Regions from separate parts of the Catonella sp. genome, predicted to be linked through region 2. Evidence: predicted binding sites of a transcription regulator. Region 2 holds the regulator's gene; the other holds the start of a gene.

Region 1 (14,600 bases), on a different contig from region 2:
AATAAGTTCCATATAGGTTGGATTATTGGCAAGCCTCCTTATTCCTTCCTCATCAGGAGGACAGAATTCAAAGAGTATCTGTCTTGCAACCTTGTTAAGCCTTGGAGAACCTTTGCCTTCATATAGGATATAGGTGAGGTAATCCTGAACAAACATATCCTTGAAGCTGTTGCGGCAACGCTGAAGTGAAATCTTTATCTTCTCCTTAGCGCTAGGAGTCAGGTTGCTGTTTTTACGGTAGAACTGTATATAATCACAGTACAAGCTGGTAAGCGAAGGGTCGGTTACATCGTTCCAACGTCCTCCCTGCACTCTCTTACAGATCTCCCAGCGGAACTCACCGGTCATCTTAATCATGGTACTTAGAAGGTCATCCATATGCAGTATAGATATGAACATCCTGCTAGGTGTGGTTCTTACCTTTCCTTCTATCTCCTGCCACATTATACCTCTTACACCTGCATTAGGCATGAGGATGAAGTCAGGAAGCTTTTCTACGTGGATATGCTCCTTTGCCATAAGGTCACCGTCACCGATAGGCAGAGTTTCCCTATAAAATGCTGAAAAGTCCACGCTCTTTATAGCATTTATGTTCTTTCTTATAATGTCCGGCTTTACCATACAGCTTTCAAATTCTTTTAAGATATTGTCTGCATAAAATACCGGGCAGAAGGTGGATACACGTCCACAGGTTATCTTATTTGCTGTCTTAAATATGTTGTCAAGCTCATAGCATACTTTTGCTTCTCCGTCCTCCATCAGCTTTTCAGCCTCGGAATTGGTGACTTTCTTGGTTGACTTAAGTGTCCTTACATAGTCAGAGAAATCCACCTCAAGCTCGTTGCGACAAGGCTTCTTTTCCCCCCTGTATACTGCTAACAGCCAGTCATAGAAGGTATATACTCCCGTTACGGCAGGATCGTTCTCCTTAAGCTCTTCAGAGAATTTATACAAGGCCTTGGTATACTCTTCTCCCGCAAGTATCTCATCAATGTATCCAAAGTAAAGAAACATCCTGATAACAGGAGTAATTTCTTTTTCAAGGCTCTTAAAGAAAACCTCAGTATATATCTGATAAAATTCTGCTGTTATTTCTCTTTTAAGCGCAGTAGTTTCATCATCAATTGCATTTTTATCCTTTAGTTTTTTTAGTTTATTTATATTAATTCTAAAAAATCTTCTCTCAGGTCCAACTATCTCAGCAAAGTCCAGTATGGTATCTAGTGACTCATAGAACTTTTCTATCAAATCACCTTCTTCATTTTCTTTTTCCATTGCTACCGTAAGAGAATTAGCAAGCTTTATGGCTTTGAATGAATCAGTACATTCTTTTATCTTTATAGCAAGCTCGTCATTGGCATTAAGCGTGACTTTGCCCGACTCACTTATCATAATAGCCATCTTGTTTAACAAGCTGTTTTTAATGAACACATCTGAAGAAATCTTCTTATACACTTCCAAAAGCTTATAGAAGATACCTCCTTCTTTTTCAATAAAAAAGCCTCTTAAGCATTTTCTTATAAACTGATGCCTTTCGCTTATCAGGTGAACTGCTTTCCTTACATCAATGCAGCCTTTTTTAATCATTCCTATAGATACATCCGGCTCAGCCATAAGAGCCTTGAAGTTTCTTCCTGCATATATCTTATTAAGGCCTTCATAATACCCCATCAGCCAATAATCAATATCCTCAATATTATAATATGCCTCAATCTGCTCTATTCCCTTGTTAGGCTCAAGCTTTACCCCTGCCTTTTCGGCAAGGTGCAAGTAGAGATTATAACAGGCTGTTAAGTTGTCATAGATAGTATTGCACCTTACCTGCTCAGTCCTGTATGAATGTATGATTCTTGTTATCTGCCTAAAGCAGGAACGAATACATATCCTTGCAATATCAGGATTGGAATTAATCAACAAATCTATAGATTCTATACCCGTAACCGGATAAACAAAAAAGCTAGTATCCTCCACTGCAATATATGATAATATATGCACTTCTGAGAGCACTTCGCATATACCAACCACATCCCCCGGGCCAAGCTCATAGCTTCCACCCTCACAGAAAACCCTTATCTTACCGGACTTCATAATACAAAGCTTATCAAATGACTGCCCGGCACTTACCAGAGTCTCCCCAGCTTTAACAATAAGTTCTGACATATCTTCTCCCAAAATCAACTAAATCTTTCATCAAGCCATTTAGCAACTACTTTCATAATATCTGCCCTGTTTACTTCATTGTGCAATTCATGCCTTCCTGTAGGGTCGATATATTCGGTCACATCCTTAATATCGGCATTTCTTAACATTTCAGTAACCTTTCTTACACCTTTACCATAGTCGCCTACTGGGTCTTCCTTCCCCGATATAAGAAGGATAGGCATATCCTTTGGCAGGCTCCTTGCCCATTCCTTTCTACTTACCACCGTAAGGGCAGTAAGAAGGGAATGATATCCTTTTGCAGTAAAATTAAAATTACATTTAGGGTCCTTAGTGTATTTATCTATAAGCTCCCTATCGTGTGTAATCCAGTCACAAGGTGTCTTGGCATCAGGGATTCTATCTATAAACTTACCAAAACTAAGCTTAATGAGCAAATCAGAAACATAGCCTTCCTTATGGGTTCTGGCCAAAAATGCTGCAAGCAGCCTTCCAGCACTGTTCTTAATCGATGGCCCTGCAGTACCGCTTAAAATCAGTCCGTCTATAGTATCCGGATACCTTGCTGCATACCACCTCGCAAAAAAGCTCCCCATACTATGTCCGTATAAAATAATAGGCAGCAGCGGAAACCTTTCCCTTAAGATATCATTCATTTTTTTAAGGTCAAGCTCAATATGCTCCTCATCAAAGTCACCGTATTCACAAGGCTTTGATGAACCACCATGTCCCAAATGGTCATTGCCGGCAAATACATAGCCTCTGGCTGTAAAGAAGTCTGCAACCCACTCATAACGTTCGATATATTCACACATGCCATGTGAAAGTTCTATCACAGCCTTAGGCTTAACTAATTCATCAGTATAAATATAGGCCGCAATCTTGTGCTTCCCATCAGCCGAATCAAAGTTAAATGTCTCTTTATTCATCACCTTCTCCAATCCATCCCATAAACCACCATAAGCATATTGCAAAGGTCAGCCACCGGCCTTTACAATATGCCACATATGTTAAAACTCTTTATTCCCCGGTTAGCTAAGTTTATTTACCTGTCTTTTTAGCAGGTGCATTATTCTTTTTAGAAGCCTTGGCTGCCTTAGCCGCCTTCTCTTCTTTAAGAGTCTTTACTTTGCTAATCTTTGCCTTAAGCCTATTACCTAATTTATAAAGCTCACCCTTGTACCAGGCACTGTTTAAGGTATCGCTTGCATCGTCATAAGCAGCTTTTACCTTGTCCCAGCCCTTTGCGGAGTAATTCTTTATATCAAATCCTGACATAACCTTATCAATCTCTGCGTTAGCTTTATTCATATCTCCTATAGATACTTTTTCGTACTGAACGCCTGTTTTCTTAACCATCTTTTTGATGTAGTTTTCTGTCTTGGTGAACATCTCGCCTACATAGAGAGTATTGTCAATGTCTTTCTTGTAGGCCTTAAGATCCTTTTTAAGTCCTTTTAGGTCTTTCTTATAGCCCGCCTTCTTAAGCGCACCATTTACATAAGAATCAAGCTGTCTCTTAAGTATCGTTTTCATTACCTTGATGTCGTTGTTTGTGTACACTGCATCATAGTCTGTGATGTTTCTTATGCCCTTTATCTCAAGATCATCTGGCGCAGGAGCCTTAGCCGCTTTGCCTTCTGCAAGAGAGAGCTCAAGCACATTCTTTGCCTTCTTAATATCCGCCAAAGCCTTGGTGTATGCTGCATCTACAATCTGAATATAATATTCATTGAGTCCCTTCTTATCTACGGCCTTATAAGCCTCTTTGACAGTATTGTAAACATCATCTTTAAGCTTAGCAAAGTTGTACTTAGGACCTGTCTTAAGTATGTCGTATCCTGCAAGAGCCCTAAGCTGGTTAGCGTAGTCAGCGAGCTTGCCTGTAGGTACTTGTGAATCTTCCTCTGTTTCCTCATCAACACCACCAGTAAAGAGCTCTGTATCATATTTCGCATCTAAGATGTACTTAAGAGCTTCTTTCCTAACCTTTACCACAGCATCAAAAACCTCAGGAGTATACTTTGTACGGTTTGAATCAAATTCAGCATAAGCTGTATCAATCAAATCACTTGCCTTTGACTTAAGCATAGCCTCAGAACTTACTATATGGCTTGCCTTAACCATGTTTTTAGACTTCTTCACTGCCTTATCAGCAGGCTTTTTAGGCATCTCTTTTGCCTTACCGGTAAGGTCTACCTTAAGTATCTTAGACATATTGTGAGTTCCGTCTTCTATTAGTCCCTTAGATGTGACCTTTACAAAGACTTTACCTGCCTTCTTGGCTGTAAGCTCACCTGTCTTCTTGTCAATCTTTGCATATCTTGTATCAGTAACCGCCCATTCTACGCCTTTTTCAGCCACATCAGTCTTGCCTGATGAATTGAGAGCTTGTGCAGCAAACTTAAACTTCTTACCTACCTGAAGCTTAGCTGTCTTCTTTGTTATCTTGATATCTGAAACGGCAGGCTTAACAATAACCTCATACTTTTCTTCAAGTCCGTTCACTGTTCTTAAGGTAATAGTTGCCTTACCAGGCTTAATACCTCTTACACCGAAGTTTGAGTAAGCTACTGCTACATTCTTGTCGCTGCTTGTTGCATAATACTCAGTAACAAATGCATCCTCTGGAGTTATCTTTACAGTAGGAACTGCCATTTCGCCAACAGAGATAACCTTCTTTGCCTTTAATATTTCAATGCTGGTAGGAGCTGTATCTTCTGAAATATTAACAGATACATTTACTTCCTTGTCTCCTGCCTTTGCAGTCACTGTTGTGTGCCCTGCAGCTAAGCCCTTAACATAGCCATCCTTATCAACTGTAGCCACTTTTTCATCACTGCTTGACCAGGTGATATCAGCTGTACTTGTATAAGGTGATATCAGTGTTTCCACCGCTACCTCGTAGCCCTTTGGCACAGTAAGTGTCTTGCTCTTTACAAAGATACCATCTACCTTATCTGAAGGATGCTCCTTCATCTCATATGCTGCCTTTACCGCTGCATAAGCGTCTACAATACCATAGCCGTACTCTTTATCGTCAAAGAACTTGCTTCCCATCTTAGACTTGTTGGCAGTACCGCAAAGTATGTTGTATACCTGCCTAGGAGTAAGGTCCTTGTTGGCAGAGAGTACAAGTGACGCAACTCCCGCTACCACAGGTGAAGCCATTGATGTCCCTGAAAATGGTACATATCTGTTGCCTGGGATTGTGCTAGGCACTGCTGAGCCCGGTGCGGATATATCTGAATACATACCATAGTTTGAAAAATATGAAGGCTCATTGTAGTAGTCGGATGAATTGACAGATAAAACCTCTGTAAATACAGCAGGTGAGCTGTCCTTATTGGTATCTTCATTTCCTGATGCAGCTATAAATACCATACCCGCATCATAGGCTGCCCTCAATGCCTTGTGAACGTTGTCATAATAGCTGTAGCCGCCAAGGCTCATGTTTACTACCTTAACGCCCTTTTCCTTCATATACTCTATAGCCCTTATAAGGTCTACATCATTTATCTGACCATCGTCATCCTGTACACTAGCTACATAAAGCTCAACCATGTCATTGTCATAGCCTGTAGCTACACCTGCTCCACCCTTGCCATTGCCATAGGTGGCTGCAATTATTCCTGACACGTGGGTTCCGTGCATATCTGCATCATCTGTAGCCTTCTTTTCTACGCCTTTAGTAACACGAACATATTCTTTTAAGTTCTTCTTTAGGTCTTCGTGGTGTGTGTCTACGCCTGTGTCTATAACGCCGACCTTAACCTTTGAATAACCTTTTTCTTTTAATAGCTTCCATGCTTTCATTACGTTGACTTCATCAAACTGATACTGGTAGTCAGGATTCTTCTTGTCAAGTAATGGATCAGCCATTGTCTTAGCAGAAACTCCTGTCACAGAGCTAACACAAAGTCCTGCACATAAAGTAATTGCCAATGCTGTCTTAAATTTCCTCATAGGTTTTCTCCTTTATTTTTGTATATATTACGCAACCATAATAACATTATCGGCATTTTTTGTCTATAATTTAATTTCTCAGTAAAAAAAAGTGATGTTTATGCAAGATTAACAGGATTATCCAGCATTAATCCTTCTCTGATAAGTTAACAAAAGACTTATAGATAAGCTAATATCTATAAGCCTCCATTGTTTATAAATCTCCTGCATTGTTTCTACAATCTATCATTAAATTGCTCTTCTCATCATACATACGGCTTCTTGTAGGTATCACCCCTTGACCCTATGTCAAAAACATATACAAGGAGTTCATTGTTTCACTTTTTTCGATTGTATCCATAACATCAACTCCTTATATCTTGCATGTATACATTAAGGCGACAGCCCATTTATAAATTTTTATTCAGCCAAAAGCTTAAGCACCTCATTACTCCTTGCTATAAACTTAGTCATAGCCTCAGGGGAAAGCTGGCGGTTGGCTATAACTGCAAGGTCGTAAAGCTGTTCACAGAAGAGCTTTACCTTATCATTATCGGCTTCCTCCTTATGGTCAAGAAGATACTTAACAAGAGCATTGTTGCTGTTAAGCACAAGCACCTCTCCCATCTCAAAAGGAGAATCTCCCATGGCTCCCATGCCGTACTGCTTCATCATATCCTGCATCCTGCGTACTTCTTCTGATACGGTTATCATAGAAGAAACATTCTCATTCTTGAGGCTTTCAACCTTAACTTCAAGCTTATCCTTATCAAGTGCCTTCTTAAAAAGCTCTGAAAGGCTCTCTGTCATAGCCTTTACTTCTTCCTCAGGAAGCTCATTCTTAGCAGAAGCATTTACCTTGGAGTCGATACGCTCGAACTTAAGGTCATCATTCTTCATCTCAAGAGCATTGATAAAAGGCTGGTCTATCCTATGTTCAAGTATAACGGCATTTAATCCGTTTTCCTTAAACATATTGATGTACTGGCTCTGCTCACGCACATCCGTCACATAGTAGATTATCTTCTTAGGCTTCTCCGGCTCAGTCTCTGCACCGTCTTCTTTCTGTTCCTCTTCAGTCTTTTCTTCCTCGACCTTTTCAGGCTCTATAGTCTTTACATAGTCATCAAAGGTTACATACTTGTCGTTTAAGTCCTTAAAGAGGATGAATTCCTTCATCTTTTCTTCAAACTTATCATCCTTTAAGCAGCCGTACTTGATGAAAGGACTGATGTCATCCCAGTACTTCTCATAATTTTCCCTGTCTGTCTTGCAAAGTCCTGAAAGCTTCTCAGCCACCTTCTTGGTTATGTAGTCTGATATTTTCTTAACAAATCCGTCATTCTGCAACGCACTTCTAGATACATTCAAAGGTAGGTCAGGGCAGTCAATTACACCCTTTAAGAGAAGCAGGAACTCAGGGATGACCTCCTTAATGTTATCTGCTATAAATACCTGGTTGTTGTAAAGCTTAATGGTTCCCTCTGCTGCCTCGTACTCGTTGTTAATCTTAGGGAAGTAGAGGATACCTTTGAGGTTGAAAGGATAGTCCATATTGAGGTGAATCCAGAAAAGCGGTTCTTTATAGTCTCTAAATACCTTTCTATAGAACTCCTTATAGTCCTCTTCACTTACCTCGTTAGGATGTCTTGTCCAAAGTGGATGGATATCATTGATTGGCTTTGGAGCATCTTCCTTCTTCTCTGCCTCCTTGTCATCTACCACCTCAGTCTTTTCAGACTTAAGCGCATTGGCATTGGTATAGTAGATTTCAACAGGCATAAATGAACAGTATTTCTCTAAAATCTCCTTAACCCTGTATTCATTGGCAAATTCATAGCAGTCATCATTTAAGTAAAGAGTTATCTTGGTACCACGCTCCGTCCTGTCACCATCTTCCATAGTGAAGTCTATGCCCTCGTCTGATACCCAGTGTACAGGCTTTTCTCCCTCTTTATATGAAAGAGTATCTATAGTAACTCTTCTTGCTACCATGAAGGCTGAGTAGAAACCAAGTCCAAAGTGCCCTATAATCTGCTCCTCACTTGTCTTGTCCTTATACTGCTCAAGGAAGCTCTGAGCACCTGAAAATGCTATCTGATTGATGTACTTCTTCACCTCGTCAGCAGTCATACCAATACCGTTGTCAATGACTGTTATAGTCTTTGCTTCGCTGTCAGTGATTACATCTACTCTATATTTATTGTCCTCAGGTGCCTTCCACTCTCCTATACCATCTAACTTTTTAAGCTTGGTTATAGCATCACAGGCATTGGATACTAACTCCCTTAAAAAGATATCGTGGTCGGAGTAGAGCCATTTTTTGATAATCGGAAATATATTTTCCGAAGTAATTGATAATGAACCTTTTTCAATATTTCCCATATTATTTCACCTCGTATATTTATTTTTATTTTTGATGTTTAGTCGTTTAAAAGCTAAAAATCGAACAGCTATTTACTGTTCGATTATTATAATAATACTGATTTAAAGCTTTGTCAAGGTTTTGTTAGCACTCTTTTTTATTGAGTGCTAACAAAGTATATTTCCTTCATTATCATGTAAACTATTCACCAAATACAGCCTTATAATCAGCCTGGAACTTTGCTATCCCCTGGTCTGTAAGAGGGTGCTTTGTCATATTCTCAATTACCTTATATGGTATGGTTGCAATGTCTGCTCCTGCAAGAGCGCAGTCGGTAACATGGATTGGATTGCGTACAGATGCGGCAATTATCTCTGTTTCATATCCATATATGCTAAATACTTCAGCTATCTGGCGGATAAGGTCAATACCCGGCTGATTGATGTCATCCAGCCTTCCAACAAAAGGTGACACATAGGTTGCACCTGCATTGGCTGCAAGTATAGCCTGATTGACGCTAAATACTAAAGTTACATTAGTCTTTATGCCTTCAGTAGCAAGTACCTTAACAGCCTTAAGACCATCTACAGTCATAGGAATCTTTACAACCATGTTCTTGTGAATAGCAGCTATCTCTCTGCCTTCTTTTATCATGCCTTCCGCATCGGTGGTTGTAGCCTTAACCTCTCCACTGATTGGTCCGTCTACAATGGAAGCAATCTCTTTAATTACCTCACCAAAGTCCCTCCCTTCTTTTGCGATAAGAGAAGGATTGGTAGTAACTCCGCAAATAACCCCCATGTCATTTGCTTTTCTTATGTCTTCAACATTGGCTGTGTCCACAAAAATCTTCATAGTATACCCTCCGTTTGTTATTTTTAACTTACATTTACCACAAGGTAAATGAATTTATGCTACTGAGTAACGCCTATCAATGACTTTATAGTATCATTATTACATAGAATATGTGACTTTTCAATAACTTTTGAGGCGAGATTATATGGCTTTTCAATATCTTTTATGCCTGATTTTTATAACTTTTCAATATTTCAAGAGCCTGTGACAAAAGTAATCACCCTTCCACAGGCTCATATTTATCCTTATAACACTTCCACTACCCTTTTCTCTACCTCTAACCCCGCCTTGTACCTTTCCATATAAGCCTCAAGTCCTGCTACATCTCCGGCATCAGGCTCTATGGTTGTTCCTTTCGCATCCTTAAATATAACCCTCTCCAGATACTCAGAAAGACTCATGTTATCCTTATTTAGGAGGTAAGAAGCAAGTACAGCCATTCCCCAAGGGCCTCCCTCTCCTGCAGTATCCATAACCGTAACAGGGGCATTTACTGCTGCTGCAAGGTAGCTTTGTGCAACCAAAGGTGTCTTAAAGAGCCCACCATGCCCCATAATCTTAGTCACCCTAACCTTTTCATCCTTAAGGAGAATATCAAGCCCAATCTTAACCGCCCCAAGTGAAGCATATAGATTAGATCTCATAAAGTTTGCAAGGTTAAACTTGCTCTCAGGCATTCTTGCAAATAATGGCCTGCCCTCATTCAGGTGGACTATACCCTCTCCCGAATAATAGCCATAAGAAAGAAGTCCGTCGCAGTCCTTATCTCCGCTTAAGGAAGCATTATATAATTTGCCATACAGCTCACCCATATCTGCCTTTATTCCAAAAAGCTCTGCAAATTCCCTGAATATATTCACCCAGGCATTTAAGTCTGAGGTACAGTTATTAGCATGTGCCATAGCTACAGGGTACCCGTCTGGTGTAGTAACCATATCTATCTCTCTATAAAGCTTTGATAAGCCCTTTTCAAGCACAAGCATGGCAAAAATGGATGTGCCTGCAGATACATTTCCAGTGCCTACTGCTACTGAGCCAGTAGCCACCATTCCCGTTCCTGCATCTCCCTCAGGCGGACAAAGAGGTACTCCTGCCTCCAGGTTTCCGCTTTCATCAAGAAATGCTGCTCCCTCAGATGTCAAACTACCTGCATTCTCCCCTGCAGTGAGCACCTTTGGCAAAATCTCCATAAGCTTTATGCCATAACCATTATCCAGTACGAGCTTTTCACAGTCTTTAATCATCTTTTTGTTGTAATTCCCATTTTCAATAGGGAAAATACCTGCTGCATCGCCTACACCTATAACTTTTTCACCTGTAAGCCTAAAATGTATGTATCCCGCTAGGGTTACAGCAAAGTCAAGCTCTTTCACATAGTCCTTCTTATCAAGAACTGCCTGATAAATGTGGGCTATAGTCCATCTAAGAGGTATATTAAAATCAAAGACCTTAGTCAGTTCATCAGCAGCCGTCTCGGTATCACTATTTCTCCAAGTCTTAAAAGGTGTAAGCAGCTTCCCCTCTTTATCAAATGCCATAAGTCCATGCATCATGGCACTTATGCCTATTGAGCCTATTTTTTTCAGAGTAACTCCATACTTTTCCTCTACATTTTTTCTAAGAGAGGTGTAACATTTTTTAAGCCCTGCGTGGATTTCATCTAAGGGATAAGTCCATATCCCATCTATAAGGGAGTTTTCCCAGTCATGGACACCAACACCCAGAACCTCTCCGCTAAAATCAACAAGTACAGCCTTTATCCTGGTTGAGCCAAACTCTATACCAAGGGATGTCCTCCCTTGTTTTATAAGCTCGGCTTTCTCACTGCAAATCGCTTCATTTCCCATATATTCTCCGTTTCACTGACTGCTACCTAAATACATCCGTAGCACAGACACCAATAATATAGTTTTACTTGCCCTTAATTCTGTCCATAATACGCATTTGGTCCATGTTTTCTTGTAAAATGCTTCTCAAGGTAATGAGCAGGAGCATTTTTCGCCTTAGGATTTACTATCTTAGCAAAGATGTCCACCTTGGCTACCTCCTCCATAACTACCGCGTTATGCACAGCCTCAAAAGGTGTCTTTCCCCAGGAAAATGGGCCGTGGCTCTTACAGATGCAGGCAGGAACATAGTCAGGATTGATATTCTTTTCATTAAAGGCCTTTACTATCACAAGACCGGTATTCTTCTCATAATCCTCATCTATCTCCTCCTTGGTAAGATGCCTTATACAAGGAATATTCCCATAGAAATAATCGCACTGGGTGGTACCCATGCAAGGTATGTCCTCACCTGCCTGCGCAAAGCCTACTGCATAAGGAGAATGAGTATGCACTATTCCACCTATATTTGGAAAAGCCTTGTAGAGTTCAATGTGGGTTTTGGTGTCGGAGGAAGGGTTAAGTTCTCCCTCCACCTTGCCTCCATCAAGGTCAACTACAACCATATCCTCAGGGCTTAGCTTATCATATTCAACTCCGCTTGGCTTTATGACCATAAGCCCCTTTTCCCTGTCTATGCCAGATACATTGCCCCAGGTAAAGGTAACCAGTCCGTACTTAGGCAAAAGCATATTTGCTTCGTAAACTCTTTGTTTAAGCTCGTTTAGCATAACGGCCTCCTTATTTCATAAAGAACTTCTGTAAATCAGCTTCTGTGGTGTCATCTCCTATTGTAATAAGTTCTGTGCCTGTTAGCCTTGCAAACATAGCTATATCATCTCTTGTAAGCGCTGTAGATACCACTGAGTGATGAGCACCTCCTGCATAGCACCAAGCGGAAGTTCCGATGTTAAAGTTAGGTTTGTGGCGGTACATTATCCTTGCCACAGGAAGCTTAGGCATTGGCTTAGGCTGTTTTACAAGTTCTATATCCGCACAGATTATTCTAAATCTATCTCCCATATCCACCATGGTTACCTGAATTCCATCTCCTGTAACACCGTCAAACACAAGTCTTGCAGGATCATCCTTTCCACCTATACCCAGTGGATGAACCTGAATTTCAGGCTTGGTGGCTGCAAATGCTGGTGGTACTTCAAGCATATGGGAAGCAAGTTCAAGCTCTTCTCCCTCTGTAAGGTCGTAGGTGTAATCTTCAATGAAGCCTGTAGCACCTTCCCTACCCTCAGCCATCTTCATAAGTATAGCTGACATAGCTGATATCTTGTAGTCCCCCTCAGGACCAAAGCCAACGCCCTTTGTCATAAGGTTCTGCACAGCAAGTCCCGGAAGCTGCTTAAGCCCGTGTAAATCCTGGAAGGTGTCAGCAAATGCTCCTATCTTATTCTTTGTTAAGAACTTTTCTATGGCAATCTCATACTTTGCCTGCTCACTTACAGCCTCTGTGTTTGTGGTAGCCATAGTGTATTTGTCAGCATATTCCTTCATCTTAGCATCGATTTCTTCTTTTGACACCTTAGCTGCTATATCTACTATATCACCAATTGCGTAATAATTACACTCCCAGCCGTATTTAATCTGGCTCTCTACCCTGTCGCCGTCAGTAACAGCAACTTCTCTCATATTGTTACCAAAGGAAGCGACTTTAAGTTTCCTTGAAAATGCTATAGCCTTAGCTACCTCTGCAAAACGTTTAATCTTAGCAATTACATTTGAATGCTTGTAAAATCCCGCTGCAACCTCGTGTGTGATTCCCATTCTTGCCAAAATAAAGGCATATTCTCTATCACCGTGTGCAGCCTGATTGAGATTCATAAAGTCCATATCTATACTGTCATAAGGAAGCTTTTCATTTGCCTGAGTATGAAGGTGGAGAAGAGGCTTTCTAAGCTCCTGCAAGCCTTTTATCCACATTTTCGCAGGTGAAAATGTATGCATCCAGGTGATTACACCTACACAGTCATCATCATTTGACACCTTGCGGAGATTGTGAATACATGTTTCTGAGGTCTCAACTGTAGGAAGCAGTTCTACCTCTACTATTCCTTTTAGCTTTTCATTTAAGAATTCTGCCATTTCTTTGCTGTCATCTGCCACCTGCTTAAGGCACTCATCACCGTATAAATCCTGTGAACCTACTACAAAATATAACTTTTCCATCATTATTCCCTCCTGTTATTTTTCTATTATGTCCCTTACAGAATTACCATCGTTAAGTACAACGGGAAATCTGTGGGAGTAATTTTTATTCTGCCAATGGCTGTCTGTTAACATTTTTATCAATTTCTTTGCCGCAGTCATCCCTAGCTCAGCCTTTGGGTGCACAGCAGAGTAAATCTTAAGGCTTTCATTTTCTACAAGCCTGGCATCATCAAACGAAACCATTGATAAGTCCCTTGGTACTAATACCCCCTTATCTTTTAAGAAATCCAGATAAGAGTAGGCTATCTCATCATTGTACATTATCATTGCTGTACAATCTTTTGCTTTTCTAAATGTTTTTGCAAATATTTTATCTCTTTGTTTCTCCGCCATATCCTTAGTTGAGTACCATCTGATATAGTCATCATCAAACTTGACGCCATAGTCTGAAAGACATTCTATGAAGCCTTTATACCTCTCCTGACCCTGGATGTCGTCATACTTGAACATCCCTCCTATTCTCTTATGTCCGTTCTTTATAAGGTGTTTGGTCAGCTCATAACCAGCCTCCGCGTCCGACATCTCTATACTGCTAAAATTCTGATTTGAGTAGTGGTTATGTATGAATATTGTTGGTATTTTCTTTTTCACTATTTCCTTATAAAGTCTTATATTGGGATTTGGAAAGCTTGACTTGGTACCTTCTATTATAAGCCCCGATACCCCTGCTTTTAAAAATCCTTCCAAGTAGATAGCTTCATCATTGAGTCTGTTTTTGGTAACCGCCACATCTATGATATAGCCTTTCTCCTCAAGAACCGACCTGATTCCCTCATACACTTGCGGGAAGAGATAATCCGAAAAGTAGCTAAGAATAAGTCCTATATGCTTCTTTTCCTTGTCACTTTCTGCATTTTTGTAAGAAACAAAGGTGCCGCTTCCTCTTACTCTTGTAATCAGTCCTTCTTGTTCAAGCTGCTTTAGCGCATTCCTTACTGTCTGTCTTGAATAGCCAAACTTTTTCTCAAGCACGTGCTCCGATGGGAACTTCTCTCCATCCTTTATCACTCCGCTAAGAATCAGGGTATGCGCCCAGTTGTAGAGTTTACGATACTTTAGGCTGTCATTTCCGGACTTATCCAAAACATTTGACATAATGAACCACCTCTTCATTTCTATATTTTCATAATAATATTGTCTACTAAGTAAAGCAAGGGAATTTAATT
Region 2 (17,018 bases):
GAGAGACAGAGATAAAGAGAATATGCAGAAATCTCTGCAAGAGCTACGGCATAGGACAGTTATCTGAAAGGCGCGGATATGTGGTAGCAGAGCTAACTGATGGTTCAAGAGCTTCTGTGTCAAGACCGCCATTTTGTGAAAGCTGGAGCTTTTTTATAAGAAAGTTCAGGATGGAGAAGATTCTTGAGCTTGAAGATATAATTACGGATGATGGTTCAGAAAATATAATAAAGCTCCTAAAATACCTGATTACAGGTGAGAGGCTAATAGCAATAACAGGAGAACAGGGTTCAGGTAAAACCACCCTTTTAGCTGCAATGGTTAAGTTTATTCCGAGCTGGTTAAATATAAGAGTAGCTGAGATGTCGTTTGAGCTGCATCTAAGAGCACGTCTTCCAGGCAGAAATATAGTAAGTTTCAAGGAGACTGAAGGTGTTGGAATACAGGAAGGTCTTGATTTCACTAAGAAAACAGATGGAAATGTAACCATACTCGGGGAAGTTGCTACCATGCAGGCAGTATTATTCCTAGTACAAATCGCTCAAAATGCTTCCGCATTTACATTATTTACCCACCATGCCAAGGATACAACTGCTCTCATTCATTATATAAGAAATTCTTTGCTTATGCAGGGAAACTTTAGGAATGAGGTCATAGCACTAAAACAAGCAGTTAACTCAGTAAGGATTAATATTCACGTTAAGAAGAATCAATTTGGCAAAAGGTATATTGATAAAATAAGTGAGATTGTCCCAAGTTATAGCGATGAAGCATTTACAGAGAGGCTTGTTGCATATAAAAGTGGTGATAAGTATGTGCTAAAAGACGAACTAAGCAGGGAGACACAGGAGGCGATATATGGGAGGTTAACGGAAGGAGAAACAAGTAACTTTATAAAATTTATTAAACAGTGGCAGAAGGTGAAAGATGGAAAAAGTTTTATTTAGCATATACAAGTTATTTTGTTTCAGCACCTTTGGAAGAATATTAATAAGTAAGACAGAATACGAAGTTGGAAGATACCTTCCATTTGATAATTATGGAATGGGAATTACTACAGCCAGGGTTTTCCTATTAAACTTGTTTAAGTCGTTCTTTATAGCAGGATTTGCCTTTTCCATTGCTTTTTTTGATATCAAGTATCTTCCTATTGCAATTATGCTAGGTGGAGCCACCTACAAAGACAGCTTTGTAAAATGGAAGAGAAAGCAGGAAAAGACGATACTTAGGCAGTTATCTTCATACTTAAATGAGCTTAGAAGAGAATACTACCGTTTTAATGATGTAGAGGAGGCTTTTCTCGCAGCATTTTCAGCAGCAGGTGAGGAGCTTAAACTTCATCTGGGGCTTATAGAGGAAGCAATGGATGGAGATGGAGTACCTGAGAGGTACAGGGATGCTTCCCCCAATAGGTTTTTATTTATCTTAATTGCAATTTGCCAATGTGCGATAAAGTATGGAGACAATGACAATACTTTTGTTTCAAACATTGATGAATTGCAAAAGAACATTGACTCTGACCTCTTAAAATGGGAAAGAGAGGACTTTATATTCAGCGCAGTCTTCTTCGCTATCTGTTTTGCCCTTATAAGCCTTCCTATTATGGAAAGATGGGCAATTTCTCAGGTTGAAGGGTTAACGGAGTTTTATAACGGATTTAAGGGAAGTGTGACAAGGGCAGTCTGTCTGGTTATAACATTATTATTTGTTATATTTTTTGAAAAGATGCAGGAAATAAGATGTGATGGGATCACACCGCTTTTATCTGGAATTATGGAAATTGGCTTGGTTAATAAAGGCTTTAAGTGGCTTTTTGATAAGACTTCCACAGGTAAGAATTCAATCGCCAATATATTTGATAAGAATTTTCCGGAAAAATCCTATCAACATTTCATTTTGTTAAGGATTTTTTGGTTCATAGGCAGTTTTGTTATAGGACTTGTTTGGATAATCTACTGGCAATTATCTTTGTTTCTTATGATTCCTGCCATACTGATAGCCTTTTGTATGAGTTTTATTCCTCACCTAAGTTTGGTAATAGATGGTATGTTTTATGAAGCTATGCTTGAGGAGGAAATAGGACAGGTAAGACTGATGACGATATCTCTCGCAGGAGTTATAGGGATGACGGTGGAGGAAATACTACTTTGGATAGAGAACTTTACCTCATTTTTAAGGGATAGTGTTTCAACCTGTATAGATGAACTGGATGTAGATGAACATGAAGCGCTAGATTTACTTCGAGATAGGTGGAAGACTACGAGCTTTATCAATGTCATAGATGATCTTATTGCAAGTGACAAAATAGGTATAAGCGAAGCCTTTAAGGATTTGCTTTCAAGAAGAGATTACTATAGTGCGAAGAGGAGGCAGGAGCAGGAACTTATAGTCAGGAAAAAGGAGACAATTATTTCTACATTTTTATATCTGCCGTTTATGCTGTCGGTAGGTGCATATATGATAGCACCGTTTATGGTAATAAGCGTAAGGAATCTTTTAGACATAACAGTGAAATTAAGTTAATTATAGTTAAGAGAAAGAGGTTAATATGAGTAATGGATTAAAGGGACTAACATTGGCAGCAGGCGTAATTATAACCTGTATAGTTATAAGCATTGCATTCTTTGTAACGAGGGAGGCTAAGGATATAGCAGCACAGGGAATCAATCAGATGGGAGAATATACCACTGAAATGGGTAATGGAGGAATTGAGTTTTACAATGGTCTGACTTTATCAGGTAATGAGGTAATAAGGACTGCAAAGAGACTTAAGGGGAAAACCAATATTTATGTGGTTACTAACGATACCAAGGCAGGCGCTCCAGGTGGGATTAAGGTTGAGACAACTAATTGGCTGACCAACAATGTGTACCAATATGGCAATTTTATAGGTAAAGTAAAGTATAAAGATGACGGAAGTGTTGACAGATTAACCTTTATACAGCAGGAACATTAGAACGCCTATGTTAAAAGTACTTGAGTTACTTAGAAAAACAGGGTATTTGATTTTGTTCGTTATTGGTATCAGCCAGATATTATTGTATGAAGCTTATTTTAGTAAATTGTTAAGAGTATTGAAGGTGGAGCTTGTATGGAGGTTTTTGGAAAATTTTGGAGTATAGTAATTGGTTTTATACTGATATTTATCTGTCCTGTTTATATCATGGAAATGAGGCTTAAAGCTCTTGAAGACATTCAGGTTATGAATGTTACAGACAGATTCATAGACAAAGTAAAGTATACAGGTTATATAGACAGAAAGGAACTTGACAATTTTTACCTGAATATGTCAAAAATCGGAGACAGTAAAGAGCTTAACCTTGTTCATAAAAAAAGAGCGGTAAGACCTGTAGTAAGTAATGGAGAGGTTGTAGACAGCAGAGAATTCTATGTTGATGTTTTCGATGCTGAGATTAAGGAAAGCCTTAAAACTTCTTCTAAATACAGGTTTAAAATTGGCGATGAAATATGTCTGATAATCAGGGATAAAGAAAGGTTGTTAAACATATTTCCAAAGAAAACAATAGAGATGGGAGGTATGATAGAAAACGAATATATTAAAGGTTAGTTCGCTTATTTCTGTATTTTTAGTTGTCCTCGTACTATCAGGAATGGTGGAAACTTACGCAGTTTTTACTGATACAGAGAGAGGAATTTTAGTTAAAAATAAAATGATGGAGATAGCAAAGTCAGGTGCTGCGGATGCACAAGATGATTTCAGATTGTCTAAATATGATTTGAGTGAAGGTCATGTTAAAGAGCATATCAAGAAAGAGTTATATGGCACCAAGGAAGATTTGTCGGAAACTGAAAGGCAGATAGTATTAAGTGAGTACTTTGATAGTTCCGAAAAAGATATTCTTTCCTTACTCCCTAAAAGAGGTAATTACTCAAAATATACAAGGGATGTATACAGAGTTAGAGCAAACAATACAGAGAGAATATACTTTTATGAGGCAGACTATGTATATCATAGTAATTATCTTTGCAGTCATTTGACATCTGATGAAATCGGTATTAGCGTATATTCTTCTATGGAGGAATGTGCCCTAAAGGGAGCATATCCTTGCAAAGCCTGTGTGCTGGGCCTTTATGAATAAGGAGGGAAATTGGAGAATTCATTAAAGATGCTGACAATTGCAGCAGGAATCTTTATAACCTGTGTGGTTATTAGCTTCAGCCTTTTGCTAATGAGGGAAGGCATTTCGTTTGGCAATGTATTTGTAAATGAGCTAAATGAAAAGGAGAGAGATTACAGAGAATACAACATAGCTAAGTATGATTCTGAAATCCTTACCGGAGCGGAGGTAATCAACTTTACCGGTAAATATCAAAATGATATGGAGGTAATAGTGATTACAGACCTTGGCAGCAGAATATTTTCAAAGAACAACAAGTTCAATATTGCAGCAAACATCCCTGAGAACGGCTTTTATATCGAGCCTTATGATGATTATATAGGTCATATAAACAGGGATGGAAACGGAAAAATCAATAGAATTCAATTTGAATTAAAGAGGGGTTAGAGATGATAAAAAATAATCTTAAAAAAATGGTTTTTATTAATGTAGTACTGATATTTGCTTTCATATTAGGCATTGTCAACAGGTCTGTGGTATTTGCTAAGAGCTACGCTACAGAGGGTGAACTGGTTGACTATCTGGTTGAAAGGAGCAATCTTGGTGTCTTTGAAGATAACAGTTTCACCGGCAAAAAGCAGGGGCTAAATAAGTTCGGTATTGAAGGACTAGATTATTTAACCTCACCAGAAGAGGCTGTTACAGTTGAAAAGTTAGCCTCTGTTTGTGCTGATATTTTGCGATTTACAGGAGAAGATAAAGGAATCATACTTAGTGATGATTATTCTCAGTTTCTTTATGTTTATCCTAAGACAAAAGCAGTTTTATTTGAAAATGGTATATGGTCTGCTGAATCTTATTTTTTGGTATCACATCAGTTAGAATGGGAATTAAGGCAAAGAGTGATAATGAAGAAACTTGGAAGAGTTAATGATATAAAGTCTGCCGGAAAGAGACATCAATTAGACCTTATTACAGTATTAAAAAAAGGGATCATAATTGGTAAATCAATGGGCAGATACACGCAGAACAGAAACCTTATGCCTAAGAGGAAGGTAAGCCTTGCTGAGGCTAAAAAAGTCATTGAAAGGGTATATGATTCGAAGAAGAGATATCCAATGAGCCCTGATGGACAGCTTCTAAGAAAGACTAATCTGCCTTTCTGGGCTTCAGATTATAAGTATATTCTTGCCTCTTATCCGGATTCATATTATGAAACAATGTTTGGTTATGAAAGCCATCTTGCAACCAGCTTTAAATTACATAGTTCCTATGATCCACCAAAGTATACTTATGAACGAATTTTAAACGGATATGAAACTAATGATAATATCTACGAAGAGGCAGATAAAGTGCGTAGATTTCAAAATCACAGGATGAATGTGGACTACAGGACAATTGATAAAAAATGGAGAGATAAGCTTATTTCATTCTATAGAAGGAAAGAACATACCAAGAAAAGTGATTTAAATGGAATGAAGAAGGAAATAGATAAATATATCAGGTTTGTTAAGGAAAATAAGGTTATAATTGAATCAAAGCCTGTTGCAACCGATGCAAGTTCTGCTTATTATTGGTACATCACACCAAGTTTTCATACTTACATGAAATTCAGAATAGTATCCTGTAAAAATCTTGATAAAAATTTGTATAAGATAATATACGGAAGTCATGTTGGGGACTGGTCCTACGGACTAGCAAAATACCGTGAAAAGAAAGTAAAGCTAGGAGAATGGTGCGAAGGAGTCTACCAAGTTAATTATCCGCTAGGAATGATAACTCCTCATGATATGGAACCATTACCTTGGAGATGCGTTTGGTTTGACGATTTAGATTTAGCAAAAGGGGTTGCCAAAAAAACTAAAAAAATGAGGGTTGTCAGAGTGACCGAGAATACTAAGAATTTTTTTGCACCGCCTAACGAATATTGGTTGGGTTGGGAATAATTATGAATAGGAGAGGGAAAGCCTGTTTTTTATTCCTTATACTGACGATTTTCATCACCTTTACTTCTGTAAGCTTAGTAAAGTCAGATGTATCTTTCAAGACAAACTCGGAAAATGGCGACATAATCTGGCAATCTTCAGCTATATCAGCAAAAACTGGTATAAGATGGCAGCCAAAAGGTTACTTTATTTCATTGGAACCTTCAGATGAAAAAGATGTTGGTTATCCTTTAAGGAAGAAATCGCCTATTATTACCTTGTATACCAACAATGAAACTGTTAAAACACAAAAACTTAATTCTTCAAGTGGTTTAAGTATGGTAGAGAATTCAATCTCAGGTAAGTACGTTAAGAACCAAATCATGTCTAATAAGGCTTTTTATTCCAAGCTTATAAAAAAGTACAAGAATGGGGATAAAAAGCTATATATAGATACATTTTTTGAGACCTATGAGTTAATAAATGATGCCTATACAAGAAAAAGAGTTATTGATGCCTTTAGGAAGAAGAACAAGGCGGACTTTGAAAAGCCAAATGGTAAGTATATATACGTAGATGGGAGCAAATATGAATATGATAGTGAGAGGAATGAAGTAAAAAAAATCAGAAAAAATGATTTGACTGATATCGTTAAAATCCAGGAGGCGGAGGGCTGGAGTGAAGAGGCTAAAAAGCAGTGGTTAAGGGACAAGTACTATAATTATGAGATTAATTATGAAATCTATTCTAATGTACTTGTTAAGTATGTAGACAGGAAGGGTAAGCCACTTTGGGATGAGGAGCTTACAGATAAGGATAATGTTTCAGGTTCAAAGATGTTAAGTATCAGTTCAAAGGACCTGAGCAATCCTCACTATGCCTACAAACAGGAAAAAGATAAATTTAAATCTTATCAAAATAATGAAGAGAAATACTTTGGTGATGAGGTCACTATAAGTCTTCCTAGAGAGATAGTAGTAACGAGAAATAAGAAAAAGGTAAAGTATAAGCTTATTTCCAGTGAGTACAGGGAAGCAAGTACACCTAATACGCCAGAAAACATCAAGATAGGAAATGAGGCTTCCAGTCAGAATGTTGTGCTAGGCAACGAAAAGTCTCTTGTAGTGGGTATATATGAAGGACCACCTCCAACCATATATGAAAAAGAAGAGGAAATATCCGGAGAAGCTGGTATACCTGAGCCCAAGGGGGTGATTGACTCAGGTACCATAGACAATTCTCCATTTGACATTGAGAAAGGAATACCGGTCAGTGAATATTATTTTAAAAACGTTGTTACTGAGAATTATCTTCTTAAATACCGTTTTAAGAGAAAAACAGGAGAAAAACTAATAGATGTAAGAAGTTATATTAATTGGCATCTGCATTGGACAACAGGCAAGGGTAAAAAGCGTAAACGACATTCTAAAGTTGAGAGAGTGGATTATCTAACCACAGTTCAAAGGAAGTATTCATATTGGTATATTGACAGTCTTTTGGTGTATACGCTTGATGGTGCGGTTTTAGTTAATGCGGCCATACCTGATACAGGAAGCATGATGATGCCTAAAGAGCAAGTTGCACCAAAAGTAGAGTATATTACAGGCTTACCATTTGAAGAGCATGTAAAGCCACCGTTTGAAAGCCTAACATCAGTCAATCTGGGGAATAAATCTGTAAAGGGACGCACAATCCCGTCTTACAATCCTTCATCTGCTGTTGAATCTCACATAGGTGACATGATGGTTAAAAATGACCGTCTTGTCATAGATGATGAGCTTATTATGGATGATAAGGAAGTAAGAAAGTCTGCACCAAAGCCTTTAAAACCTGCTACAAAAGGTAAGAATATAAGTCATAAAATGTTGTACGAAGATGGGAAGACGATAGATACACAGGTGCAAAATGGTGTTTATGAAAGTAGTGGACAGGTATTTTATACGCTTAGTGACAGCGTAAATCCAGAAGGAGAAACAAGTCTGGTATTTGATATTGATGATGTAAATCCGGTTAAGGTACATACTCCTGTAGTCTGCGATTACAGTATTGAAGATGCAAGGAAGTGGTGTCAGCTCGTTAAACCTGATAAGTCTTTATACCAGCTTGTACTGGAAAAAGACTTTAGTATTGATATCAAAACAGCTGGAAACCACTTGGATATAAAGGGTTATGGTGACAGGGATTATTCAAAATATACTCTGAAAAAGGAAGTTATTTTTCCTTTTGAAGTTGAAGTAGAAGGCAAAACCTATTTTGCCAATGAGCCTATTACAGTGAGCGGTAATACGGTTTTTCATCTTCCTATGACAGTTAATGAGGGGAAATACACAGTTATAGTAAGAGCCTATGCTCTAAATCATATATCGAATTCAGATGCTGAAGAATATGCCAATCTTTCGTATAAGAATTATATCGCAGAAAACAGAATTAATGTTGAAGTAAGCGGAAGACTCATAGATTTTACTTTATTAGATGTTAAAAATACCTCAATGTGGGAAGGAAAAGGTAAAAACTTTGTTTTTGATAAGGGTGTTAGGCTATACAATTTACCTCTGATTCAAGGTGACAATCCTAAGTTTATCAATGAAGGAGCCTTCAAGAAGGGGTATGCGGTTTCCTTTGAGATGACAACCATAGGAAATTATCTAAATGAAGCGTATGGTATAAGGATGGATTTTGACTTTTATGTTATTGACATAAAGGCAGGAAGCAGGGTACCTGTTGATATTTATTATGAAGAGGTGCCTGCTAAAGATAATAAGAAGCTAGGCTTAATAAAAGTTGGGGGTAAAAGAGACAACAGTAACATTCATTTTACTAAAGTTGGAGGTAGAGATATTGGCTTGTACAGGTATGATAAGGCATTACTTCCAAAGCAGCTTTTGGCAGCGGGAAGCAATCCATACCTGCAGAGATGGAGGGGAGAATACTCTTTACCGGAAAGGATATATGTCTGCAAAAAGGGATTCAACCTTGAAGAGTATATGAAAAAACACTCATTTATATATTTTGATGAAGATTTTTGGATTAAATCCGGCTATCTTACTGTATTAGCAGATATATATACCTTAAAAGACGGGGAAAAAATATTAAGCTATATTAACTCGAAAAATGAAAAGGATGGATTCTTTAACAATTGGAGATATGAAACATTTGGAAGAAGGAAGAAAGACATAGGTGGGGACGAGATAAAATTTATACATGGGGATCTCTTTGTGTTTGACCTATCTAAGAAAATATGGCAGGAGAGAAGGAGTAAAGTTAAAAAGGTCTATTAAAAGCATTGACAAAACCAAGGCTTGAAGCTATCATTTTTATATTGGCTTAGGGTAATAAAAGCATTTGATACCCTATGATGCAGGTTTGCTACAGATGGCTGTAGCAGACTTGTTTCATTATGAACTGTTGGGAATAGATGTTGTTTAGAGAGTATATATGAAGAAAATGGGGTTTATTGGTTTTGGCTTAATTGGAGAGTATATATGCAGATAATAGGGTTTATTGGTTTTGGTCTCATTGGAGGCTCGCTTGCTAAGATATGGAGAAAAAAGCATCCTGATTACATATTTATGGCTTATAATTATAAAAAAGATGAAGATACTGAACTTTTATTGGCTAAGGATGACGGAGTTCTAAATGAAATAGTAACTGATTTGACACAGTTTTCAGAGTGTGACCTGATAGTGCTTTCTGCCCCGGTAATGAGCAACATATCTTATCTTAAAGAACTTAAAACCATAATAAAAAAAGACTGTATAGTTACTGATGTTGGAAGTGTTAAGGAAGCTATAGCCGCTGAAGCTGTTAACCTTGGAATGAAAAAGCAGTTCATAGGCGGACACCCTATGGCTGGTTCAGAGAAGACAGGCTATTCCAATGCAAATGTGCACCTGTTTGAAAATGCTTATTATATCTTAACGCCTTTTAGCGATACTGATGAAGTTAAACTTGCAAAACTTAGGGAATTAGTTGATGAAACAATGGCGGTTTCTATAATTGTTGATGCAAAAATGCACGATTATATAACCGCTGCAATAAGCCATGTACCACATGTAGTTGCATCATCACTGGTTGGAGTGGTAGCTAAAGCAGATGAGGAAAATGGCTTACTTGCGATGCTTGCAGCAGGAGGATTTAGGGATATAACGAGGATAGCTTCATCCTCCCCAGCGATGTGGAAGGATATCTGCCTTACAAATAGAGACAGTATAGGAGAATTCCTAGAAAAATACATAACTGAGCTAAAGAAAATAAAAGTTTTGATTGAAGATAAGGATGAGGATAGTCTCTATCATTTTTTTGACAGTAATAAGGATTATAGGGATTCTCTCCCTCTTAGAAAAAGCAATATGGTTGTCTCTCACGAAATTCTTTTATATGTGCCTGATGAACCGGGCTCTATTGCTATTATGGCATCCATACTTGCAGCCAAGGGTATTAGCATTAAAAATATGGGAATAGCTCACAACAGGGAGTTCTCAGACGGGGTACTTAGAATTGAATTTTACGACAGCCATTCAAAAGAAGCGGCACTTGTAGCTATAAAAGAGAGAAATTATAAAATTTTTGATTAGAGAGGGAGGCCGTAATTATGTCCAAACTTTTATTTATATATAATCCCAACTCGGGAAAAGGTAATATAAGAAAAGAAGTATCCTTGATACTTGAAAAACTATCACTTAAGGGATACCAAATAACAGTATTTCCTACTGCTAAAAGTGGTGATGCTGATGAAATGGCTAAAAATGAGGCTCATAATTATGACTTGCTTGTATGTGCCGGAGGTGATGGTACATTCAACGAAGTTGCCAGAGGGATGATGGAGTCTAAAAAGCTGGGAAACAAAATTCCATCAATCGGGTATATTCCTGTCGGTACAGTTAATGATTTCGCAACCAGTCTTGATATACCCAAAGAAGTGTCTGACGCAGTAGATGTTATTATATATGGAGAGGATAAAGAGGTTGATATAGGCTCTTTCCACGTTGGAGACCAGGGAGAACTACATAGCTATTTTACTTATGTTGCAGCTTTTGGTGCATTTACTGAGGTTTCCTATGAGACTTCTCAGGATGTAAAGAATGTAATCGGAAAGGCTGCGTATTTCCTTGAAGGTGTTAAAAGCCTACAAAAAATCAGACCTTATCACTTAAAAATAGCTTATGATGAGGAAGTGATCGAAGATGATTTCATCTTTGGAATGGTTGCTAACTCAAAGTCAGTTGGAGGATTTAAGGGGATTACAGGTCCTGAGGTGTATTTAGATGATGGAGAATTTGATGCGATTTTTGTAAAAACTCCCAAGTCTCCGCTTGATTTGCAAAATATCATAAATTCATTTATTCTAATGGATATGAAAACAGATAATATCTGTCATTTTCATTCGGGCAACATTAAAATTGAAGCGGATGAAGGCTTGCAATGGACACTTGACGGTGAAGCAGGAGGCCTCCATCAAAATGTTCAAATAAAAAACCATAAACAGGCGTTAACAGTAAAGGTAAGGTAAGAATAATGGAAAACTTAAACAATGAATTTATTACACTAACAATCGGAAAGCAGAAGAATATAGCTCTAATTGCGCATGATGGTAAGAAAAAAGAACTCATTCAGTGGTGTATGGACAATAAATCGATTCTTGAGAAGCATTTTCTTTCGGGAACAGGAACTACAGCTAGGATGATAACAGATGCAACAGGTCTTCCTGTTCGTGGTTATAACAGCGGACCTCTTGGTGGAGATCAGCAGATAGGTGCTAAAATTGTAGAAGGGAAGATTGATTTTGTAGTTTTCCTTTCAGATCCTCTATCAGCACAGCCACATGACCCTGATGTCAAAGCGTTTTTAAGAATCTGTCAGGTATACGATATTCCGATTGCCAACAATAAGGCTACTGCAGATTTTATGATAACTTCCACCCTTATGGATAAGGAATATGATCATAAGATAATTGATTTTAACAAAAATATAGCGGATAGAGCGAGGACCTTATAATATATGAAAACCAGTGACTTTTTTTATGATTTACCTGAAGAACTTATAGCTCAGGATCCTTTAGAGGACAGAACCGCATCAAGGCTTTTGGTTCTTAACAGGGAAACAGGGGCTATAGAACATAAGATATTTAGTGATGTAATAGATTATCTTAATGAGGGAGATTGTCTGGTTATTAACAATACCAGAGTTATTCCTGCAAGACTTATAGGCGAAAAGGAAGGCACAGGCGGCAAGGTTGAGGTCTTGCTGCTTAAGAGAAGGGCAAATGATGTGTGGGAAACCCTGGTAAAGCCGGGAAAGAAGTTAAGGCCCGGAGCCAGGGTTACTTTTGGAGACGGAAGACTTAAAGCTGAGATTTTGGAGATTGCAGAAGAAGGAAACCGATTAGTCAGGTTTTATTTTGAAGGCATATTTGAAGAGATACTTGATTCCCTGGGTGAAATGCCGCTCCCTCCATATATTACACACAAGCTTGAAGATAAAGAAATGTATCAGACTGTTTATGCTAAGTATGATGGCTCAGCAGCAGCTCCTACAGCAGGTCTGCACTTCACCAAAGAGCTTCTGTCTAAAATAGAAGAGAAGGGTATAAAAATAGCAAGTATTACATTACATGTCGGACTTGGAACCTTCAGGCCTGTAAAGGTAGATGATGTAAATCATCATCATATGCACACAGAATGGTATGAAGTAAATGCTGAGGCTGCTGACATTATTAATGAAACTAAAAGAAACGGTGGAAGAGTAATCTGCGTAGGTACTACAAGCTGCAGAACCATAGAGTCAGTTGCAGATGAGAATGGCTATATGAAAGCAAAGACAGGTGAAACAGACATATTCATTTATCCCGGATATAAGTTTAAGGTTATGGATGGGCTTATAACTAACTTCCACCTGCCTGAGTCCACCCTTGTTATGTTGGTTTCTGCATTTGCAGGAAAAGAAAATGTGCTCTCTGCTTATGAAACTGCTGTTAAAGAAAAGTATAGGTTCTTTTCATTTGGGGATGCTATGATACTAATATAGTGTAGATATTATTTTTCCATATACAAGTACGGCTTTTACTTCTTAGATGCTAATTATAACCGTTCTTAACATATTAAATTTTGTTATGATATTGACATTAAATGGGTACTCCGAAAGGGGTGCCTTTTCATTTTTAAAGGACACAAATATTACACAATTTTTATTGCAATTTTCTATTGACAAATTATATATAAGGTGGTATCTTACTAATAGATGTTAGCACTCTAGTCGAGTGAGTGCTAACAATTAAAAGAAAGGAGAGATGAGATGGAACTTGACGATAGAAAACTTGAGATACTTAAAGCTGTCATCAAGAACTATCTTGAGACAGGCGAGCCTGTCGGCTCCAGAACAATATCTAAGTTTTCTGAGTTGAAACTTAGCTCTGCAACTATAAGAAACGAGATGTCAGATCTTGAAGATATGGGGTATTTGGTAAAGCCTCATACTTCGGCAGGAAGAATACCTTCGGATAATGCTTACAGATTATATGTCGATTCGCTTATGCAGACCAAAATAAAGGAAGAAAAAAGCCTTAAAAAGGATTTGATTGAAAAGTCAGATAAACTTGAGACTTTACTTCAGCAGGTTGCCAACTTACTCGCAATGAAAACAAATTATACTACAGTGGTATCTGCTCCTAAATATGAAAGCAACAATATTAAATTTATACAGCTTTCAGAGATTGATGAAGAAAATCTCCTTATAGTAGTTGTGCTTGAAAAGAATGCTGTTAAGAACACGATAATTAGGCTTGATGAAGCGGTTGAGAAAAGCTTACTCCTTAAGCTTAATATCATGCTTAATTCATTTCTTGCAGGACTTAATATGGAGGACATAAACATAGGAGTTATTGCAAAGATGAAGGAACAGGCAGGAGAATATGTGAACCTTGTCGGAAGAATAATAGATGCAATAGGATCTGTATTCTCTGAAGATGATTCACTTAGAATATATACAAGTGGTACTACGAATATTCTAAAGTATCCTGAGCTTAATGATAGTGACAATATGCAAAAGCTTCTTTATACAATCGAGGAAAAGAAAGAACTGAGTGCTCTTCTTACAGACAGGATGGATGATGGCAATGACGATGGCATTCAGGTCTATATAGGAAATGATACAAATGTAGAAAGCTTGAAGGACTGTTCTGTTGTGACTGCTACTTATGAGATAGAAGAAGGTGTGTACGGCAAAATCGGTATAGTAGGTCCTAAAAGAATGGATTATGCGAAAGTTGTCGGATCACTTAAGAATCTAATGAGACAGTTGGATAGCATATTTAAGCATCAGAGTGAGGATAAAACTACAAAGGCAATTAAGCTTATAGATATGAAAAATGACATAAATTATGTAAGTGATACATAGAAAGGTGGTAGATTGTGAAAGATAAAAAGAAACATTCTGAAGAGAAAATAGAAAAAGTTGATGCTGAAGAAACAGCTTCTGCTGAAATAGTTTCTGAAGAATCTTTAGATGAAAAAGAGCTAAATAAGATAAACGAAGAAAGAAAAGCATCAAAAGAGGAAGAATATAAGAACAAGATAGATGAGTTAAATGACAAGCTAATGCGCCAGATGGCAGAGTTTGACAATTTCCGTAAGCGCACTGAGAAGGAAAAGTCGCAGATGTATGACTTAGGTGCGAAGGGAATAGTTGAAAAGATTCTTCCTATCATTGATAACTTCGAAAGAGGACTTGGCAGCCTTTCTGAAGAAGAAAAGGAAGGGGCCTTTGCTAAAGGCATAGATAAGGTGTATAAGCAGCTTATGCAGTGCCTTGCGGATGTAGGAGTTACTCCTATAGAAGCTGTTGGCAAGGAGTTCAATCCTGAAATACATAATGCAGTTATGCACGGTGAAGATGAAAATCTTGGCGAAAATACTGTGGCAGAAGAGATGCAAAAAGGCTATATGTATAAAGAAAGTGTAGTAAGACCAAGTATGGTTAAAGTTGTTAACTAGCATTTGCGGGATTGCAATATAAGCAGTTTCGTATCACATTAAAATATAAATATTAAAGCGAGGTAATTATTATGAGTAAAATAATTGGTATTGATTTAGGTACAACAAATTCATGCGTTTCTGTTATGGAAGGTGGACAGCCTGTGGTTATTCCTAATGCTGAGGGTATGCGTACAACTCCTTCAGTAGTTGCATTTACAAAGAATGGTGAGCGTCTTGTGGGCGAGACTGCAAAGCGTCAGGCTGTAACCAATGCAGATAGAACAATATCTTCTATCAAGAGACATATGGGAACTGACTATAAGGTAAATATTGATGGTAAGTCATACAGCCCTCAGGAGATTTCAGCTATGATTCTTCAGAAGCTTAAAGCTGATGCAGAGGCATATCTTGGAGAAAAGGTAACAGAGGCAGTTATCACTGTTCCTGCTTATTTTAATGATGCGCAAAGACAGGCAACCAAGGATGCAGGTAAGATTGCAGGTCTTGATGTAAAGCGTATTATCAACGAGCCTACAGCCGCTGCTCTTGCTTATGGTCTTGATAATGAAAAAGAACAGAAAATTATGGTTTATGACCTTGGTGGTGGTACTTTCGATGTATCTATCATCGATATCGGTGATGGTGTTATTGAAGTTCTTTCAACCAACGGCGATACCAAGCTTGGTGGTGATGACGTAGATAATGTACTTACCAACTACTTCATCGCAGACTTTAAGAACAAAGAAGGTGTAGATCTTTCTACTGATAAAATGGCTCTTCAGAGACTTAAAGAAGCTGCTGAGAAGGCAAAGAAGGAACTTTCTTCTTCAACCACAACCAATATCAACCTTCCTTTCATTACAGCTACTTCTGAAGGACCTAAGCACTTTGAACTTGACCTTACAAGAGCTAAGTTTGAAGAGCTCATCCATGATATAATTGAGAGAACTGCTATTCCTGTTCAGAATGCACTTAAGGATGCAGGGCTTAATGCAAGTGATATCGGTAAGGTGCTTTTAGTTGGTGGTTCTACACGTATTCCTGCAGTTCAGGCAAAGGTTGCACAGCTTACAGGTAAAGAGCCAAGCAAGAACCTTAACCCTGATGAGTGCGTAGCTATCGGTGCTTCTATCCAGGGTGGTAAGCTCGCAGGCGATTCAGGTGCAGGTGACATCCTTCTCCTTGATGTAACACCACTTTCACTTTCAATTGAGACTATGGGTGGTGTTGCTACAAAACTTATCGAAAGAAATACAACTATTCCTACCAAAAAGAGCCAGGTATTCTCTACAGCGGCAGATAATCAGTCTGCAGTTGATATCAATGTAGTTCAGGGTGAAAGACAGTTTGCAAAGGATAACAAGAGCCTCGGACAGTTCAGACTTGATGGAATTGCCCCTGCTCCAAGAGGAATCCCTCAGATTGAAGTTACATTTGATATAGATGCAAACGGTATTGTTAATGTTTCTGCTAAGGACCTTGGAACAGGCAGAGAGCAGCATATTACAATTACTGCAGGTTCAAACATGAGTGATGCAGATATAGAAAAGGCTGTTAAAGAAGCTGCTGAGTTTGAGGCTCAGGACAAGAAGCGTAAGGAAGGCATTGATGCAAGAAATGATGCTGATGCTATGGTATTCCAGACAGAGAAGGCACTTAATGATGTAGGCGACAAGATTACAGAGGCTGACAAGAGCTCAGTAGAGGCTGACCTTAAGGCACTTAAGGATATTCTTGAGGCTACTCCTGCTGACAATGTATCTGACGAAGATATTGATAAGCTTAAGGTTGCTAAAGAAAAGCTTATGGCTAGTGCACAGAGCCTTTTCACAAAGGTGTATGAGCAGTCAAATGGCGCTACAGGTGCAGGTCCTGATATGGGAGGACAAACAGGTCAGACTACATCTAACTCTGGTAGCAATGACGATGTTGTCGATGGAGACTATAGAGAAGTATAATATTTGATAAAAATAGGGCTGTCGCGCTAGGCCTTGGCGGCAGCCCAATACCTGTATAAAGATATAAGATAATCACACTTTACCATA

What was found. Region 2 encodes HrcA, which represses chaperone genes, less so after heat shock. Its sites were predicted from a motif close to TGTTAGCACTCNNNNNNNNNGAGTGCTAACA; they were not measured.
Region 1: a site for HrcA is predicted at 8,613-8,643, ahead of htpG (molecular chaperone HtpG). Genes of this name have one in related genera too.

The regions. Positions count from the first base shown of each region.
Region 1 covers NZ_DBHIEC010000003.1:37,803-52,402, forward strand. The annotation lists gene ACO6HM_RS02210 (cyclic nucleotide-binding domain-containing protein) at 1-2,160, opposite strand, end outside; gene ACO6HM_RS02215 (alpha/beta fold hydrolase) at 2,175-3,089, opposite strand; gene ACO6HM_RS02220 (S8 family serine peptidase) at 3,202-6,126, opposite strand; gene htpG (molecular chaperone HtpG) at 6,526-8,490, opposite strand; gene fsa (fructose-6-phosphate aldolase) at 8,672-9,325, opposite strand; gene ACO6HM_RS02235 (xylulokinase) at 9,571-11,172, opposite strand; gene ACO6HM_RS02240 (L-ribulose-5-phosphate 4-epimerase) at 11,247-11,942, opposite strand; gene araA (L-arabinose isomerase) at 11,953-13,395, opposite strand; gene ACO6HM_RS02250 (GntR family transcriptional regulator) at 13,408-14,529, opposite strand.
Region 2 covers NZ_DBHIEC010000004.1:16,292-33,309, forward strand. The annotation lists gene ACO6HM_RS02915 (ATPase, T2SS/T4P/T4SS family) at 1-947, shown strand, start outside; gene ACO6HM_RS02920 (hypothetical protein) at 928-2,523, shown strand; gene ACO6HM_RS02925 (hypothetical protein) at 2,549-2,956, shown strand; gene ACO6HM_RS02930 (hypothetical protein) at 3,092-3,568, shown strand; gene ACO6HM_RS02935 (hypothetical protein) at 3,615-4,100, shown strand; gene ACO6HM_RS02940 (hypothetical protein) at 4,110-4,526, shown strand; gene ACO6HM_RS02945 (hypothetical protein) at 4,529-6,025, shown strand; gene ACO6HM_RS02950 (DUF5704 domain-containing protein) at 6,028-9,282, shown strand; gene ACO6HM_RS02955 (prephenate dehydrogenase) at 9,487-10,578, shown strand; gene ACO6HM_RS02960 (diacylglycerol/lipid kinase family protein) at 10,596-11,513, shown strand; gene ACO6HM_RS02965 (methylglyoxal synthase) at 11,519-11,998, shown strand; gene queA (tRNA preQ1(34) S-adenosylmethionine ribosyltransferase-isomerase QueA) at 12,002-13,027, shown strand; gene hrcA (heat-inducible transcriptional repressor HrcA) at 13,295-14,395, shown strand; gene grpE (nucleotide exchange factor GrpE) at 14,410-14,991, shown strand; gene dnaK (molecular chaperone DnaK) at 15,063-16,931, shown strand.